DNA from 3 places in the Streptomyces sp. NPDC040610 genome. Region 2 is predicted to be linked to each of the others. Evidence: predicted binding sites of a transcription regulator. Region 2 holds the regulator's gene; each other region holds the start of a gene.

Region 1 (5,105 bases), on a different contig from region 2:
GTGACGCTGGACGCGGTGCCGAGCCAGGCCGGCGGGTCGAGCCGTGCGGGCGCGGCGGGGCTTGTCGCTGGGCCGGTGTCGGGGGTGCCCGAGGAGGCGGCCCACGGTGCGGGTGCCGGGGCGAGAGCCGGGGCCTGCCGGGCGCGGGCGGGGCTTCGGGGGCTGCGCGGGCTGCGGCCGTGGCGGCTGCTGCCGTCGCCGACCGGTACGCCCTTCACCTTCGGATACGCCGCCGTCCTCCTCCTGACCTCACTCTTCGCCGAATACGGCGACCCCTCCCTCGTCTCCTCCCTGCATCAGGGTTCGAGCACGGACGTGGCGCACCTCGCGGACCGGCCGATGTTCGTCCTCGTCGCCAGCGCGCTGTGGATCGCGGGCGGAATCACTTCGCCGTACGCCATCGTGTTCCTGCTGGTCCTCACCGCGCTGGAGCGCCGCGTCGGCGGACTGCGCACCGCGGGCGTCTTCCTGCTCGGGCACGCCGTCGCCACGCTGGCCACCGAGGTCCCGGTCGGGCTCTCGGTCCTGGCCGGCCATCTGCCCGGCAGCTCCGCGTACCGCCTCGACTACGGCATCAGCTTCGGCGTCGCCGCCAGCGTCGGCGCGCTCGCCGGGCTCCTCACGCCGTGGCTTCGCTGGGCCCTCCTAGCGGGGTTCGGCTGGATGCTGATCCAGGACCTCATCGCCTTCACGGACCCGATGACCAACTGGGGCCATCTGCTCGCGCTGGTCGTGGGGGTCGCGACGTGGCCGCTGCTGCGGGGGCATGGACGGAGCGCTTCCGCGTAGGTCGTCCGGCCTGCGGTCGCGGCTGGGGCTGGGGCTGAACGGTCCCTGAGTCCCGTGCGTTCCGCCGCGAGTCCTGTGAGCCCTGTGAGTCCTGTGAGGCCCATGAGGTCCGGGGGCTTGATGTCACTCATGTGGCCGATGGGGCCGATTTCTCTGCCGCGATGTACGTGGAGTGACGCCCTCCGGATAAATGTCTTGCGGTGCAAGGTACTTCGCGACTATCTTGTACCGCATGACAAAGGAACTGTCCGCGATGCACGACCAGCGTCGCAGTCAGTTGCTGCGCGGGGTGCTCGACCTGTGCCTGCTCGCGCTCATCGGCGAACGACCCCGGTATGGGTACGAGTTCGTGGAGGCCCTCACCGAGAGCGGCCTCGACCTGGTGAGTGAGGGCAGCATCTACCCCCTGCTCGCCCGGATGGAGCGGGCGGGGCTGGTCGACTCCTATCGCGCTCCGTCCGCCGCGGGCGGGGCGCCGCGCAAGTACTACCGCCTCACCGACGCGGGCGCGGCCGAGCTGGCCGCGGGCCGCGCCACTTGGAGCACCTTCACGGTGGCCGTCTCCAGGACCTTGGGGGACCAGGGGGATGCAGGGAACAGCGACACGGGGGATACAGGGGCACGGCATGACACATCAGACGACCAGTGAGACGACGATCGGCGGCGACGTGACCGCGGACGACCGCGCGCCGGAGGGCGTGCCCGGTGAGGTGGGGCGCGCCCGGGTGCTGGCGGTCTGCCGAAGCAACTGGGAGTACAGAGGCATCGACGACGCCTCCGTGCGCGAGATGCTGGCCGAGCTCTCCGAGCACCTGGAGGAGGCCGCGGCGGCGGGCCGCTCCCCGGAGGACGTGGTGGGCGCGGACGTGCCGGGCTTCGCCGCCTCCTGGGCCCGGGCGCGCACACCCCTGCATCTGCGGGTGCTGCGGATGGCCGCGCTGATCCCGTTCGTCCTCGGCGGGCTGCTGCTCTTCACGCATCTGCTCGACCGGACGCTCACGCTGTCCGTCGAGGCCCCGCGCATAGCGTTCTACGCAGTGATAATCGCGGGCAGCGTCGCCCTGGAGCTGCGGCGGGGAACCCTCGGTTTCGTGCGATGGCTGCTGGTCGGGTTGATAGGCATCGGGTTCGCCCAACTCACCACCTGGCTCGCGGGCGACGACACGCTTTTCCGGCTGCCCGTGTGGGCGACGCTGCTCCTGATGCTGCCCGGGGTGCCCTACGCCTACGTGGACATCCGCGCGAGAAAGGCGGCGGTGGCCGAGTAGTCGGGGCGCTCAAGGCGGCCGGGGTGGCTGGGGCGCTCAAGGGGTGCTCGGGGCAGCCTGGGCGGCCGGGGTACCCCAGGGGTGCTCGGGTGGCCTGTGCGGTCGAGGGGGTCAGGCCTCTTCCGGCCCCTTCCTGCGCGCACTCGTCAGGCCGGCGACCACCTGCCACCCCAGCGACTCGTAGAGGGCGCGTCCTTCCGGAGTCCCGGCCAGTACGCCGATCTCCGCGCCTTCGTCGACGGCGGCGGCCGCGAGGGTGCGCATCACCAGGCTTCCCAGGCCCCTGCGGCGGTGCTGCGGGGAGGTCTCGATCTGGTCGGCGACGGCGGTGCGGCCGGTCGGCGCGATCTGACCGCGAGCTGCCCAGTGGCCGTCCGTGGTGGTGACCATCGCGCGGAAGACGCCGCCCCGCGACCAGGTGCGGAGCCGATAGCCGTCCGGGACGACGAGGTGGTTCGGGGGGACCGGGGCGAGCGGCACGGTCATCAGGTAGCCGTCCTCCGGGTCGATCCACCACTCGGGGCCGAGCCAGGGGGCGACGCGGTCCGGGAAGTCGAAGACCTTCAGCCAGACGTCGGCGCCGGTCACCGATGAGGCGACCTTGCGTACGTCCGACTCCTGGACGTACGCGCCGGTGGCGCCGAGGACGTGCCGGTAAGGGTGCTTGATGTGGCCGACGTCGATCGTGAAGCCCCAGGGCTCCACGGCCGGTGGGGCGGTGCCGCGGGAGACGCCCCAGCCGTCGATCCAGGCCCGTACGGCGTCGCGGCCCGCAAGGGGGGATCCCGCTGCTCCCTCTGTCGCATGCATGGGGCAACCCTTCAGATGACGACTGGCGTGTAATGGCTGCAACTGCTGAGAGAACCTTACGTAGAGGGATTTCGGCGGCGACAGAGGTGATCGCTGACAGCGAACAAGTCCGGGGGAACATTCAGAGGCTCATAAGCATTGAGTCGGTATAGCTCAACTTGAATGCCGAAGGGGAGATCATGGCTGCTGAGTCCACGTCGTACACACCGCTCGCTCTGCCCGTGCTGCCGCTCGATGACGAGATCGTGCTGCCCGGCATGGTGGTGCCGTTCGACCTGTCCGATGCCGAAGTACGAGCCGCGGTGGAGGCCGCGCAGGCCGCCGCGCGGTCCAGTGGAAGCAGTAGCAAGCCGAAGGTGCTGCTTGTTCCGCGGATCGACGGGACGTATGCGGGCATGGGCGTGCTCGGGACGGTCGAGCAGGTCGGTCGGCTCGCGGACGGGGATCCGGGGGCGCTGATCCGCGCTCGCGGGCGGGTGCGCATCGGTGCGGGTACGACCGGGCCGGGCGCGGCCCTGTGGGTGGAGGGCGCGCGGGTCGAGGAGACCGTGCCCGACCCGCTGCCCGGTGCCACCGCCGAGCTGGTCAAGGAGTACAAGGCGCTGGCCACGAGCTGGCTGAAGAAGCGCGGGGCCTGGCAGGTGGTCGACCGCGTGCAGCAGATCGACGACGTGTCGGCGCTCGCGGACAACTCCGGGTACTCGCCGTTCCTCACCACGGAGCAGAAGGTCCAGCTCCTGGAGACCGAGGACCCGACGGCGCGCCTGAGGCTGGCCACCGAGCAGCTGCGGGAGCACCTGGCCGAGCAGGACGTGGCCGAGTCCATCGCCAAGGACGTGCAGGAGGGTGTCGACAAGCAGCAGCGCGAGTTCCTGCTGCGGCGCCAGCTGGAGGCGGTGCGCAAGGAGCTGCGCGAGCTGGACGGCAAGGAGGGCGAGGAGGAGTCCGACGACTACCGCGCCCGGGTCGAGGCCGCCGACCTGCCGGAGAACGTGCGGGAAGCGGCGCTGAAGGAAGTCGAGAAGCTGGAGCGCGCGAGCGACCAGTCGCCCGAGGGCTCCTGGATCCGCACGTGGCTCGACACGGTGCTCGAACTGCCGTGGAACGAGCGAACCGACGACAGCGCCTCCGGGTACGACATCAAGGGCGCCCAGGAGATCCTCGACGCGGAGCACGCGGGCCTGCAGGACGTGAAGGAGCGCATCACCGAGTACCTGGCGGTGCGCAAGCGGCGCGCGGACCGGGGCATGGGAGTCGTGGGCGGACGGCGCGGTGGCGCGGTCCTGGCCCTGGTCGGCCCGCCCGGAGTCGGCAAGACATCGCTCGGGGAGTCCGTGGCGCACGCCATGGGGCGCAAGTTCGTGCGGGTCGCGCTCGGTGGTGTGCGGGACGAGGCGGAGATCCGCGGGCACCGGCGTACGTACGTGGGCGCGCTGCCCGGGCGGATCGTGCGGGCCATCAAGGAGGCCGGGTCCATGAACCCGGTGGTGCTGCTCGACGAGATCGACAAGGTCGGCTCCGACTTCCGGGGCGACCCGGCGGCCGCGCTCCTCGAAGTGCTCGACCCGGCGCAGAACCACACCTTCCGCGACCACTACCTGGAGGTCGAACTCGACCTGAGCGACGTGGTGTTCCTGGCGACGGCCAATGTGCTCGAGGCCATCCCGGAGGCGCTGCTCGACCGCATGGAGCTGGTCAGGCTCGACGGGTACACGGAGGACGAGAAGGTCGTCATCGCCCGGGACCACCTGCTGCCGCGACAGTTGGAGCGGGCCGGGCTCGGCGACGGCGAGGTGACGATCGACGAGGGCGCGCTGCGCAAGCTGGCGGGGGAGTACACCCGCGAGGCGGGCGTGCGCAATCTGGAGCGGTCCGTCGCCCGGCTGCTCCGCAAGGTCGCGGCGCAGCACGAACTGGGCGAGCGGGAGCTGCCGTTCACGGTCGGCGCGGACGAGCTGCGCGGGCTGATCGGGCGGCCGCACCATGTGCCGGAGTCCGCGCAGGACCCGTCCGAGCGGCGGACCGCGGTGCCCGGTGTGGCCACGGGGCTCGCGGTCACCGGGGCCGGTGGCGACGTGCTGTTCGTGGAGGCGTCGCTGGCCGACCCGGAGACGGGTGCGGCGGGTCTGACGCTCACCGGACAGCTCGGTGACGTGATGAAGGAGTCCGCGCAGATCGCGCTGTCGTTCCTGCGCTCGCGCGGCGCCGAACTGGAGCTGCCCGTGGGCGACTTGAAGG
Region 2 (5,105 bases):
CACGGGCGACAAGAACGGCACCCCGCGCGTCTGCCCGACGTGCGTGGGCACGGGACAGGTCTCGCGCGGCGGCGGTGGCGGCTTCTCGCTGACCGACCCGTGCGTGGACTGCAAGGGCCGCGGCCTGATTGCGCAGGACCCCTGCGAGGTCTGCCACGGCAGCGGCCGCGCCAAGTCCTCGCGGACCATGCAGGTCCGCGTCCCGCCGGGCGTCAGCGACGGCCAGCGCATCCGCCTGCGTGGCAAGGGCGCGCCGGGCGAGCGCGGCGGCCCCGCCGGTGATCTGTACGTGGTCGTCCATGTCGACGCCCACCCGGTCTTCGGCCGCAAGGGCGACAACCTGACGGTGACCGTGCCGGTGACGTACGCGGAAGCGGCGCTCGGCGGCGAGGTGAAGGTGCCCACGCTCGGCGGCCCGCCCGTCACCCTGAAGCTGCCCCCCGGCACGCCCAACGGCCGCACCATGCGCGCCCGCGGCAAGGGCGCGGTCCGCAAGGACGGCACCCGGGGCGATCTGCTCGTGACCGTGGAGGTGGCCGTGCCGACCACCCTCACCCCCGCCGCGCAGGAAGCCCTGGAGGCTTACCGCAAGGCGACTGCGGACACCGATCCGCGGGCAGAACTGTTCAAGGCCGCGAAGGGAGCGTGACCTCATGGAGCGGGACGGCCGCCGACGCAACCCGTATCAACTGACGGACGAGACCCCGGTGTACGTCATCTCGGTGGCGGCCCAGCTCTCCGGCCTGCATCCGCAGACCCTGCGGCAGTACGACCGCCTGGGCCTGGTCTCGCCCGACCGCACCGCCGGACGGGGCCGCAGGTACTCCGCCCGCGACATCGAACTGCTGCGCACCGTCCAGCAGTTGTCGCAGGAGGAAGGCATCAACCTGGCGGGCATCAAGCGCATCATCGAGCTGGAGAACCAGGTCACGGCGCTCCAGTCCCGGGTGGCCGAGCTGTCGGCGGCCGTCGAGGGCGCGGCGGCGACGATGCAGCAGCGCGAGGCCGCGGTGCACGCCTCGTACCGCCGCGACCTCGTGCCGTACCAGGACGTCCAGCAGACCAGCGCGCTCGTGGTGTGGCGGCCGAAGAGGTCGCCGGAAGTGTGACGCGCGCTCCGGCGCACGCACCGCGCTCGATCCGGGCCGGGGGCTCCCATGGGGAACTCCCGGCCCGGTCGCTTGCCTCCTTATAGTGGGCGGGGCGAGGCACTCATCACCGCGGGCCGGGCGCGGAGCGCCCCTGACCAGCCCGTCTCGCCCGACCGCGCAATCGAATCGAGCGCTGTGCTCGGCACAGGGGGAGCTGGAAGACCATGGCCATGGTGGGGCTGTTCTGGATCGCCGAAGGCGATGTGTACGTGGGATCGAAACCGGCCGGGCTCGCCCCCGGAGTGCGGCTCACACCCGAGGGCATCGCCGGTATCGGCCATGGACAGGCCGGCCTGTGGCTGTGGGACGACGTCCAGGCGCTCACCGTCGAGGACGTGCCCGTGCGGTCCCTGAAGCGGCAGGTGGGCGCCGTCGTCGACATGGCGCTCACGATGGGCCTCGGCGGCGGTGACGACGCGCCGACGATGACGGTGTGCGTCGGGACGGCCGACGAGGAGATCGAGCTGACGGCGTACGTCGCCGCGGCCGCGGGCTACTCCCAGAAGGAGTACGACCTCTCGCGCGCCCTGCTCGCCCGCCTCACCGAGGGCGCCGCCACGCTCATGACCACGCTCGCCGCGATGGCCGCCTGGGGCCGCGCGCACGAGGGCGGTTCGCCGCGCCGCGACGAGCGGGAGCGACTGCTGCAGGAGTGGGCCGACGGCAGCACGGCACACGCCTGAGCAGCCCACCCCGGGCCGCCCGTGGGACGGGGCGCTCACTCCCCCGAAGGCGCGAGCGCCCCGGTCGGCCACGGGGCGTGACCGGACCGGGGCAACCCCTTAGGGAAGCGCGACTCTGCGGGGGGAGACCACGACAGAGCCACTCGGCCGCGGGGAGCGGGCGGTTCCAGTACCTGAGACGGCTCTGGCCGCTCCCTGCCGCCATCACCACGATGCAACGGCCCGCCCACGCTCCGCTACCGTCAACTTGTTGCGGTGCAAGGGGCGGAGGTGGGGGCAAGTGGCGGCAAATCCGGACGTTCGTGATTCACGCGGGGTGCCCGGGGCGCAGGATTCCTGAGCGACTGATGAGGAATCCGAGTTGTGTGCGGTTGCGGCTGCCCAAGGTGCCGGTGAGCTTCGCGACATGGACGCGTACGGTCCGTACGTTCATGCCGAGCCGGTCGGCGATCTCGGCGTCCGTCAGGCCCTCGACGAGGAGTTCGGCGATGGCCCGCTGGCGGGCGGTGATCCCGTCCTTGGCAGGCTGCGGCGCCGCCGGGTGCGGGAACATCGGCGTGGCGAGGTGCCACAGCCGCTCGAAGAGCGCGACCAGATAGCCGACGACGGCGGGCACGCGGATCTCCAGCGCCTCGGTGGCGCCCCGGTCGGCCGGTACGAACGCGACCGCGCGGTCGAACACGACCAGCTGCTCGGTGACTTCGCTCAGCGTCCGCACCTCCACATCCCCGTCGAGGCTCTCGAAGTGCGCGATCACGGGGAAGGCGTGCCGGGTCGTGTGCTGGTAGAGCGTGCGCATCCGGCAGCCGCGGGACAGCAGCGCCTGCTCGCGCGGCGGCGCGGCGCCCAGATCCGCGATGGGCCTGAAACCGCCCGGCTGGATCGTCAGGACCTCCTCCGCACACCGGGACACGGCCGCGTCGATGGCGTGGGTGATGTGGGGGAGGGTGGTGTGGAGGGTGATGGCGGGGCTGGTGGGGTTGCCGGTGGGAGTGGGGCTCTGCGGCTGGGTGGCGTCGCCGGTGGGCCCCTCGGGTCGCGTGGACGCGTCGGCGGGTCTCGCGGGCGGGCCGACGGGTCTCCCGGGCTGGGTGGGGACGCGGGTGAGCAGTGGTTCCAGGGCCGCCATCAGCTCCGCCTCGCGCTGCCGCTCCTGCCCGACCTGCTCCTCGATGCCCCGCAACAGCCCGAGCAGCGCGCTCGTGGGCTCGCTCGGAAGCAGCCACTGCATGTCGTCGATGTCCGGGTGCAGCAGCCCGAAGTCGACGAGGCACGGGGCCGGTTCGGCCTCGCGGGTGTGGACACGGCCCGTGCACAGGGCCCGGCGGTAGAGGGCGGCGCCGGGCGGGCACAGGGTGTCGGGGCCGTGGGCGGTGTGGGGGCCGGAGAGGTCGGGGGGCGCGGTCGTCGGTGGTGTGGGGTCCGGTGCGGGATCCGGTGGTGCGGGCTCTGGTGCCGTTGCAGGTGCGGGCGTTGGCGCTGTCGCCGGTCCTGTCGCCGGAGCTGTCGCCGGTCTCCGTGGCGGGTCCTCCGCGCTTTTGGGTCTCTGCTCGCCGGACATCGTCGTACTCCCTCCCCGGTCAGGCTGCCCGCGCTCGGCGGTGCGGTGCGTGCCGGGGCAGCACCTCCATGAGGCCATGGGCGCGCGGGATCACGGAGACGGCGTGCCGGGGACGGCGCATGCGCGGGTGCGAACGGGGGTGCGAACGAGCGCGCCCGGTGTGCCCGCAGACCGCGCGTGCGCCTACTGGTGCTGCTCGACCAGGCCCGAGCGGCCGATGAGATAGCCGAGTTGGGTGCGGCTGCGGCTGCCGAGGAGGGCGGCGAGCCTGGCCACGTGCAGCCGGACGGTGCGGACGTTCATGTCCAGGTGCCGGGCGATCTCCGCGTCGGTGCGGCCCTCGGTGAGGAAGTGCGCGATGGCGCGCTGGACGTCGCTGATCTCCTGCTCGGGCGGGGGCGGGGTGTCCTCGCGGTACAGGGGCGTGGCCAGGCGCCACAGGATGTCGAAGGCCGTCGAGAGATAGCTGACGAGGGCGCCGGAGCGCAGCTCGAAGGCGACCGAGCCGTCCTCGACGGCCGGGATGAACGCGACGTCCCGGTCGAAGACGAGGAGGCAGGGCGGGAGTTCGTCGAGCGTACGGATCTCACGGCCGACGGCCCTCGCGGGGGCGGGGCTCACCGGGGCGGGGCCTGTGGGCCCGGACCCGCCGGGGCCGGGCTGTCCTGGTCCGGTCGGGGCGGATCCGGGCTGTCCGGGGCCGGGCAGGGAGGAGTCGGGCTGTCCGGGGGCGGGCAAGGAGGAGCCGGGCAGGAAGGGCTCGGGCAGGCGCAGCCCGGGCAGCACGTCGTCGGCCGTCCGGGGCCGCGAGAGCACCCGCATGTGCCCGCCGCGCTCGGCGAACTCCTCCAGACGCCAGGGCTCGTTGTGCGGAAGCAGCCGCGGCCGGGAGTCGCCGGGCTGGATGCCGAGGATCTCCTCGGAGGCCTCGGCCATCGCCTGCCGGACGGCGAGCCGGATGCGCGGGATCCCCTTGAGCACGGTGACGGGCGACGCCGAGAGGTCCGAGGTCCCGTCGGCGCCGAGCCGCAGGAACTGCTCGAAGGAGGCGGCGAGCCGGGTCGCCCGGCCGCGCTGGCGGGCGACGCGCCCCTCGATGTCCTCAAGGAGGCGGGGCAGGGCGACGGCGGCCGCGGTGGGCCGCAGCCAGGTGGCGTCGTCGGGGTCCGGGTGGAGGAGCCCGGTGTCGATGAGGCACGGGGTCGCGGCGGCGGCTTTGGCGGGAACTCGGCGTTCCTGAAGGGCTCGCAGGTACAGCACCCGCCCGGCCTCGCACACGTCCACCGGCTCGTGCGGCACGTGGTGGCGGGCGGCGGGCTCCCCGGTCGGGGCGGGCCCGGTCAGCCGGGCCCCGGCCGCGCCCTGCGACCCGCCGCGGACGGTGGGGGCTGCCTGCGTCACAACGTCCTGCACATGCTCCCCCTGCTCGGATTGCAGTGATCGCGCGAATGACGGACGCCGTGGTCGAGCGTCACCGACGGGCCCTCACCCGCGGGCGGGCGCCCGTGAGTTGTGAGCCGGACCGTCATCCTTCGTGAGCTGTCATCCTTCGTGACTCGCCATCCTTGTCAACGAGAGAACTGATATCAATGGCGGGTTTATCCCCTGCGATGCCGAACCAATTATTCAAAATTCAACAACACGGGTTGTCGCCACTGTGGCCATCCCCACAGCCGGGGAACCCCCCACTCCCGACGAAAATACGTCCAT
Region 3 (5,105 bases), on a different contig from region 2:
AGGTTCGGCCGGGGCTCGGGGCGCGGCTTGTGCTGGGTGTCCAGCCAGCGCAGATACGCCTGCTGCACCAGCCTCGGCGCCGCGCCCCCGATGCCCTTGCGGCGCTCGCGGGCGTGCGCGGTCCGCAGGGCCTCGGCGGTGAACAGCGTCATCTGGGTGTCGTCGCTGATCCGGCTGACGCCGGTCGCGTCGGCCACCGGTGCCCGCAGTCCGCGCGGGCCGTGGTCGGCGCGGATGGCGTCGAGGGAGCTGAACTCGACCGCGTACCCGAGCGCGTCTCCGACCGCGCCGCCGAGCAGACAGCCGCGCACCCGGGCCCGGTACGCGGCGGTGGCCTCCCACGACAGCGGGTCCCATGGATTCGTCATGCGCTCCTCCGCTCCTCCTCGATTGCCGTCTTGCTCGATTACCGTCTTGCTCGATTACCGTTTTGCCATGCCAACTGTCGCGCCTCGCCGCCGGAACAGTGAAGTCGGCCCCCAGAACGCCCGGGCCACCCGTGCCAAGGGCCCACGCGCCGCCGCGCCGTCCGGTGCGGCCGAGCCGTCCGAGGTGGGCGCGCTGCTGCGCGCCTGGCGGGAGGAGCGGCGCGTCAGCCAGCTGGATCTCGCCCTGCGCGCGGACTCCTCCGCACGCCACATCAGCTTCGTGGAGACGGGCCGCGCCAAGCCCAGCGAGGACTTCGTCCTGAAGCTCGCCGAGCACCTGGACGTGCCCGTGCGCGAACGCAACGCGCTGCTGCTCGCCGCCGGGTACGCGCCCCGCTTCAAGCAGACGCCGCTGGACGATCCGTCGATGGCCACGCTGCGCGCCGGTCTCGAACAGCTGCTGCAGGGCTACGAGCCGTATCCGGCCCTGGTCGTCGACGCCACGTACCAGGTGGTCGCCGCGAACAGCGGCATCGCGATGCTCCTCGACGGCATCCCCGAGGATCTGCTCGAACAGCCTCCGAACGCGATCCGGCTCGTCCTGCACCCGCGCGGCCTCGCCCCGAAGATCCGCAATCTGCGGGAGTGGCGCGAGCACCTGCTGCACCAGATGGGGCGGCAGATCGCCCTGCACCGGTCGGCGGAGCTGAAGGCGCTGTACGACGAGGTGGCGGCGTACCCCGTGGCCGATCCCGGCGAGGACGCGGCCGCCGACGGGAACGTGGCGCACTTCGCGCTGCCGCTCAGGATCGAGCACGAGGGCCGGACGCTGTCCTTCGTGTCGTCGATCTCCACGTTCAACACGCCGATGGACGTGACCGTCGCCGAGCTGGCCATCGAGACCCTGCTGCCGGCCGACCCGGCGACGGTCAAGTACCTCCAGTCCAAGGCGTAGCCGGGGCGCCTCGCGCCCTCGGGGAACGGGGGCCCGGGCCTGACGGGTCCTGATCGCCGTCAGGCGCGGGGCGGCTGCCCGTCCTCGCCGCTGCCCTGCCCGGGGCCACCACCGTGCCCCGGGCCACCGCCCTGCCCCGCCCCGTCGTCCGTCCGCTTCCCGCCCTCCGGCTCGTCCTCCACAATCTCCGCCTCGACGACGCCCTCGTCGGCGCCGCCCCGGGCCCCGGCCCCGCCGTCTCCCTGCCCGGCGGCGTCCCCCGGCGGCGGGGCGTCCTGCGCGCCGCCGCCACTCTCCTGAGCCCCCTGACCGGCCTGGTCGCCCTGGTTCGCCTGCGCGGCCGCGTACATGGCCTGCCCCATCCGCTGGCTGACGGCGGCGAGCTTCTCCGCCGCGGCCCGGATGGCGAGGGTGTCGTCGCCGGTGAGCAGGGGCCTCAACTCGTCCGCCGCGGCCTCCACTTCGGCCTTGGTGTCGGCGGGGATGCGCCCGTCCTCGCCGCCGTTGTCCCGCAGGAACCGCTCGGTCTGGTAGAGGAGCTGCTCGGCCTGGTTGCGGGTCTCGGCGGCCTCGCGGCGCTTGCGGTCCTCCTCGGCGTGCGCCTCCGCCTCGCGGACCATGCGGTCGATGGCGTCCTTGGGCAGCGCCGAGCCGCCGGTGACGGTCATGCGCTGCTCACGCCCGGTGGCCTCGTCCTTGGCGGAGACATGCATGATGCCGTTGGCGTCGATGTCGAAGGTGACCTCGATCTTCGGCACGCCGCGGGGTGCGGGCGGCAGGCCCGTGAGGTCGAAGACGCCGAGCTTCTTGTTGTACGCGGCGATCTCGCGCTCGCCCTGGAAGACCTGGATGCCGACCGAGGGCTGGTTGTCCTCGGCGGTGGAGAAGGTCTCCGAACGGCGGGTGGGGATGGTGGTGTTGCGCTCGATGAGCTTGGTCATGATGCCGCCCTTGGTCTCGATGCCGAGGGACAGCGGTGTCACGTCGAGCAGCAGGACGTCCTTCACGTCGCCGCGGATCACGCCCGCCTGGAGGGTCGCTCCGAGGGCCACGACCTCGTCGGGGTTGACGCCCTTGTGCGGGTCCCTGCCGGTGAGTTCCCGCACCAGGTCGCCGACGGCGGGCATCCGCGTGGAGCCGCCGACGAGGATGACGTGGTCGACGGCGGCGAGCTCCACGCCGGCGTCCTTGACGGCCTGGTCGAAGGGGCGCTTGCAGCGGTCGAGGAGGTCGGCGGTCAGCTCCTGGAACTGGGCCCGGGTGAGCTTCTCGGCGAGGTGCAGGGGGCCGTCCGCGGACGCGGTGACGTAGGGCAGGTTGATGTCGGTCTCGCTGGACGAGGACAGCTCGATCTTCGCCTTCTCGGCCCCTTCGCGCAGCCGCTGGAGCGCCATCTTGTCCTTGCCGAGGTCGATGCCGTGCGCGTTCTTGAACTGCCGTACGAGGTGCTCGACGACCCGCTGGTCCCAGTCGTCGCCGCCGAGCTGGGTGTCGCCGTTGGTGGCCTTGACCTCGATGACGCCGTCGCCCATCTCCAGGAGCGACACGTCGAAGGTGCCACCGCCGAGGTCGAAGACGAGGACGGTCTGGTCGTCGCCCTTGTCGAGGCCGTAGGCGAGGGCGGCGGCCGTCGGCTCGTTGATGATGCGCAGGACCTTCAGGCCCGCGATCTCCCCGGCCTCCTTGGTGGCCTGGCGCTGGGCGTCGTCGAAGTACGCGGGCACGGTGATCACCGCGTCGGTGACGTCCTCGCCAAGGTAGGACTCGGCGTCCCGCTTGAGTTTCTGCAGCACGCGGGCGGACAGCTCCTGAGCGGTGTAGCGGGTGCCGTCGATGCCGGAGCCGCCCTCCGGGAAGCGCCAGCTCCCGTCGCCCATGTGGCGTTTGACGGAGCGGGCGGTGCGCTCCACGTTGGTGACCGCCTGGCGCTTGGCGACCTCGCCGACGAGAACGTCGCCGCTCTTGGCGAAGGCGACGACCGACGGGGTGGTGCGGGCTCCCTCCGCGTTCGCGATGACGGTTGGCTCGCCGCCCTCCAGGACGGCCACCACCGAGTTCGTCGTCCCGAGATCGATCCCGACCGCACGTGCCATGTCCAACAACCCCTTCCGACGCGGCGCTACTTCACCCTCCAGCACAAAACTTGAGCGGGCCATTGTCAATGCCGCGTACGGGGGCGGGGTGTGCGGGCCGGGCACCGGGGCCGGACGCCCGGGCGGGGCGTCCGGCGACGGACAGGGCGAAGCCGCCGACCGATGGCTCCGGTCGGCGGCTTCGTCGCGGTCGTGCGGGGCTCAGGCCAGCTTGGCCGAGAGGGTGATCGTCGTGCCCGTGAGCGCCTGGCTGACCGGGCAGTTGGCCTTGGCGTCCTCGGCCGCCGAGACGAAGGCGGCCTCGTCGAGCCCGGGCACCTCGCCCTCGACGGTGAGGTGGATGCCGGTGATGCCGGTGCCCGGCTGGAAGGTCACGTCGGCGGACGTGACGAGCTTGGTGGGCGGGGTGCCCGCGCCGGTGAGGCCGTGGGAGAGAGCCATGGAGAAGCAGCTCGAGTGCGCGGCGGCGATGAGCTCCTCGGGGCTGGTCTTGCCGTTCGCCTCCTCGGCGCGGGACGGCCAGGAGACGGCCTGCTGCCCGATGCCCGAGGAGTCGAAGGTGACGGTGCCGGAGCCCTCGGTCAGGCTGCCTTCCCAGACCGTGTGTGCGGAGCGCGTGGTAGCCACGATGCCAAATCCCTTCGGTGAAGTTCCTTGGGGTCCATCCGATCACACTCCGGGGCCGGTCCGCGCGTCGGGCGGCCGTGCGCCGCCGAAGGAGGGACCGCCCGGCCCGGGGCCGCCCCGCACGTCCCAGGTGCGCCATGCAACGTAATGGCCTCAACCGTGCGTCTGAAGAGGTGAGTTGAGGCGCACGACCGAGCGCCTCGGCCAGGACGCGACGATCGCGAGGGACACGTTGCACCATCACACCGAGGGAACGACAGAGGCACGAGGGGCGGGCGGGGCGCCCCGGCGGCGAAGAGCGTACGCGGCGACCGTCGCCGCTGCGGCGGCCGTGGCGCTGGCCGCGGGCATGACCGGCCCGGCGGCGGCGGACCCGGACCGCGCGCAGGACAGCCGGGGCACCGGCACGGCCGCCACCGACCGGAGCACCGGCCCGACCGCCGTGAAGCCGGGGTCGGGGCACCGCCTCACCCTGGTCACCGGTGACCGCGTCACCGTCGACGCCAAGGGGCGGATCACCGGATTCCGGCCCGCGAAGGGGCGCGAGCACATACCCGTGCGCACCCGTGCCTTCGCCGGGCACACGCTGGTCCTGCCGTACGACGCACAGCGGCTCATCGCCGCGGGCAGGGTCGACCAGCGCCTGTTCGACGTCACGGAGCTGAGCCGGACGGCGAACCGCGAGGCCCAGAAGGACGGCCTGAAGCTCATCGTCGGCTATCGGGGCACCGCGGCCCGCGACGCCCGTGCCGGAGTGCGCGCGGCCGGTGACACCACGGTCCGCCGCTCCTTCACGTCGCTGAACGCGGACGCCGTGACGACGCCGAAGCGGGACGCGGCAGCGCTGTGGAAGGCGCTCACCGACGAGCGGGGCGGTGCGGCGACCGCGGCCGCCGGGGTCGGCCAGTTGTGGCTGGACGGCACCCGCCGGGTGAGCCTGGACAAGTCCGTCAAGCAGATCGGCGTGCCGAAGGCGTGGGAGGCCGGGTACGACGGCAAGGGCGTCAAGATCGCCGTCCTGGACACCGGCGTCGACGCCACCCACCCGGACCTGAAGGAACA

What was found. The regulator HspR, encoded in region 2, represses chaperone genes until heat shock. The targets are predictions, from matches to a motif close to TTGAGNNNNNNNNNCTCAA.
Region 1: lon (endopeptidase La) is a predicted target of HspR. The motif match lies at 3,006-3,024, and genes of this name have one in related genera.
Region 3: dnaK (molecular chaperone DnaK) is a predicted target of HspR. The motif match lies at 3,467-3,485, and genes of this name have one in related genera.

The regions. Positions count from the first base shown of each region.
Region 1 is NZ_JBVIXA010000001.1:990,995-996,099, forward strand. Features, by position in the region: gene ACZ6AA_RS04455 (rhomboid-like protein) at 7-789, shown strand; gene ACZ6AA_RS04460 (PadR family transcriptional regulator) at 1,022-1,438, shown strand; gene ACZ6AA_RS04465 (hypothetical protein) at 1,416-2,057, shown strand; gene ACZ6AA_RS04470 (GNAT family N-acetyltransferase) at 2,169-2,867, opposite strand; gene lon (endopeptidase La) at 3,047-5,105, shown strand, end outside.
Region 2 is NZ_JBVIXA010000003.1:388,254-393,358, forward strand. Features, by position in the region: gene dnaJ (molecular chaperone DnaJ) at 1-649, shown strand, start outside; gene ACZ6AA_RS14425 (heat shock protein transcriptional repressor HspR) at 654-1,109, shown strand; gene ACZ6AA_RS14430 (hypothetical protein) at 1,316-1,834, shown strand; gene ACZ6AA_RS14435 (helix-turn-helix transcriptional regulator) at 2,142-3,395, opposite strand; gene ACZ6AA_RS14440 (helix-turn-helix transcriptional regulator) at 3,579-4,808, opposite strand; gene ACZ6AA_RS14445 (MBL fold metallo-hydrolase) at 5,104-5,105, shown strand, end outside.
Region 3 is NZ_JBVIXA010000007.1:325,863-330,967, forward strand. Features, by position in the region: gene ACZ6AA_RS25090 (ADP-ribosylglycohydrolase family protein) at 1-368, opposite strand, end outside; gene ACZ6AA_RS25095 (helix-turn-helix domain-containing protein) at 436-1,323, shown strand; gene dnaK (molecular chaperone DnaK) at 1,383-3,416, opposite strand; gene ACZ6AA_RS25105 (OsmC family protein) at 3,618-4,043, opposite strand; gene ACZ6AA_RS25110 (S8 family peptidase) at 4,393-5,105, shown strand, end outside.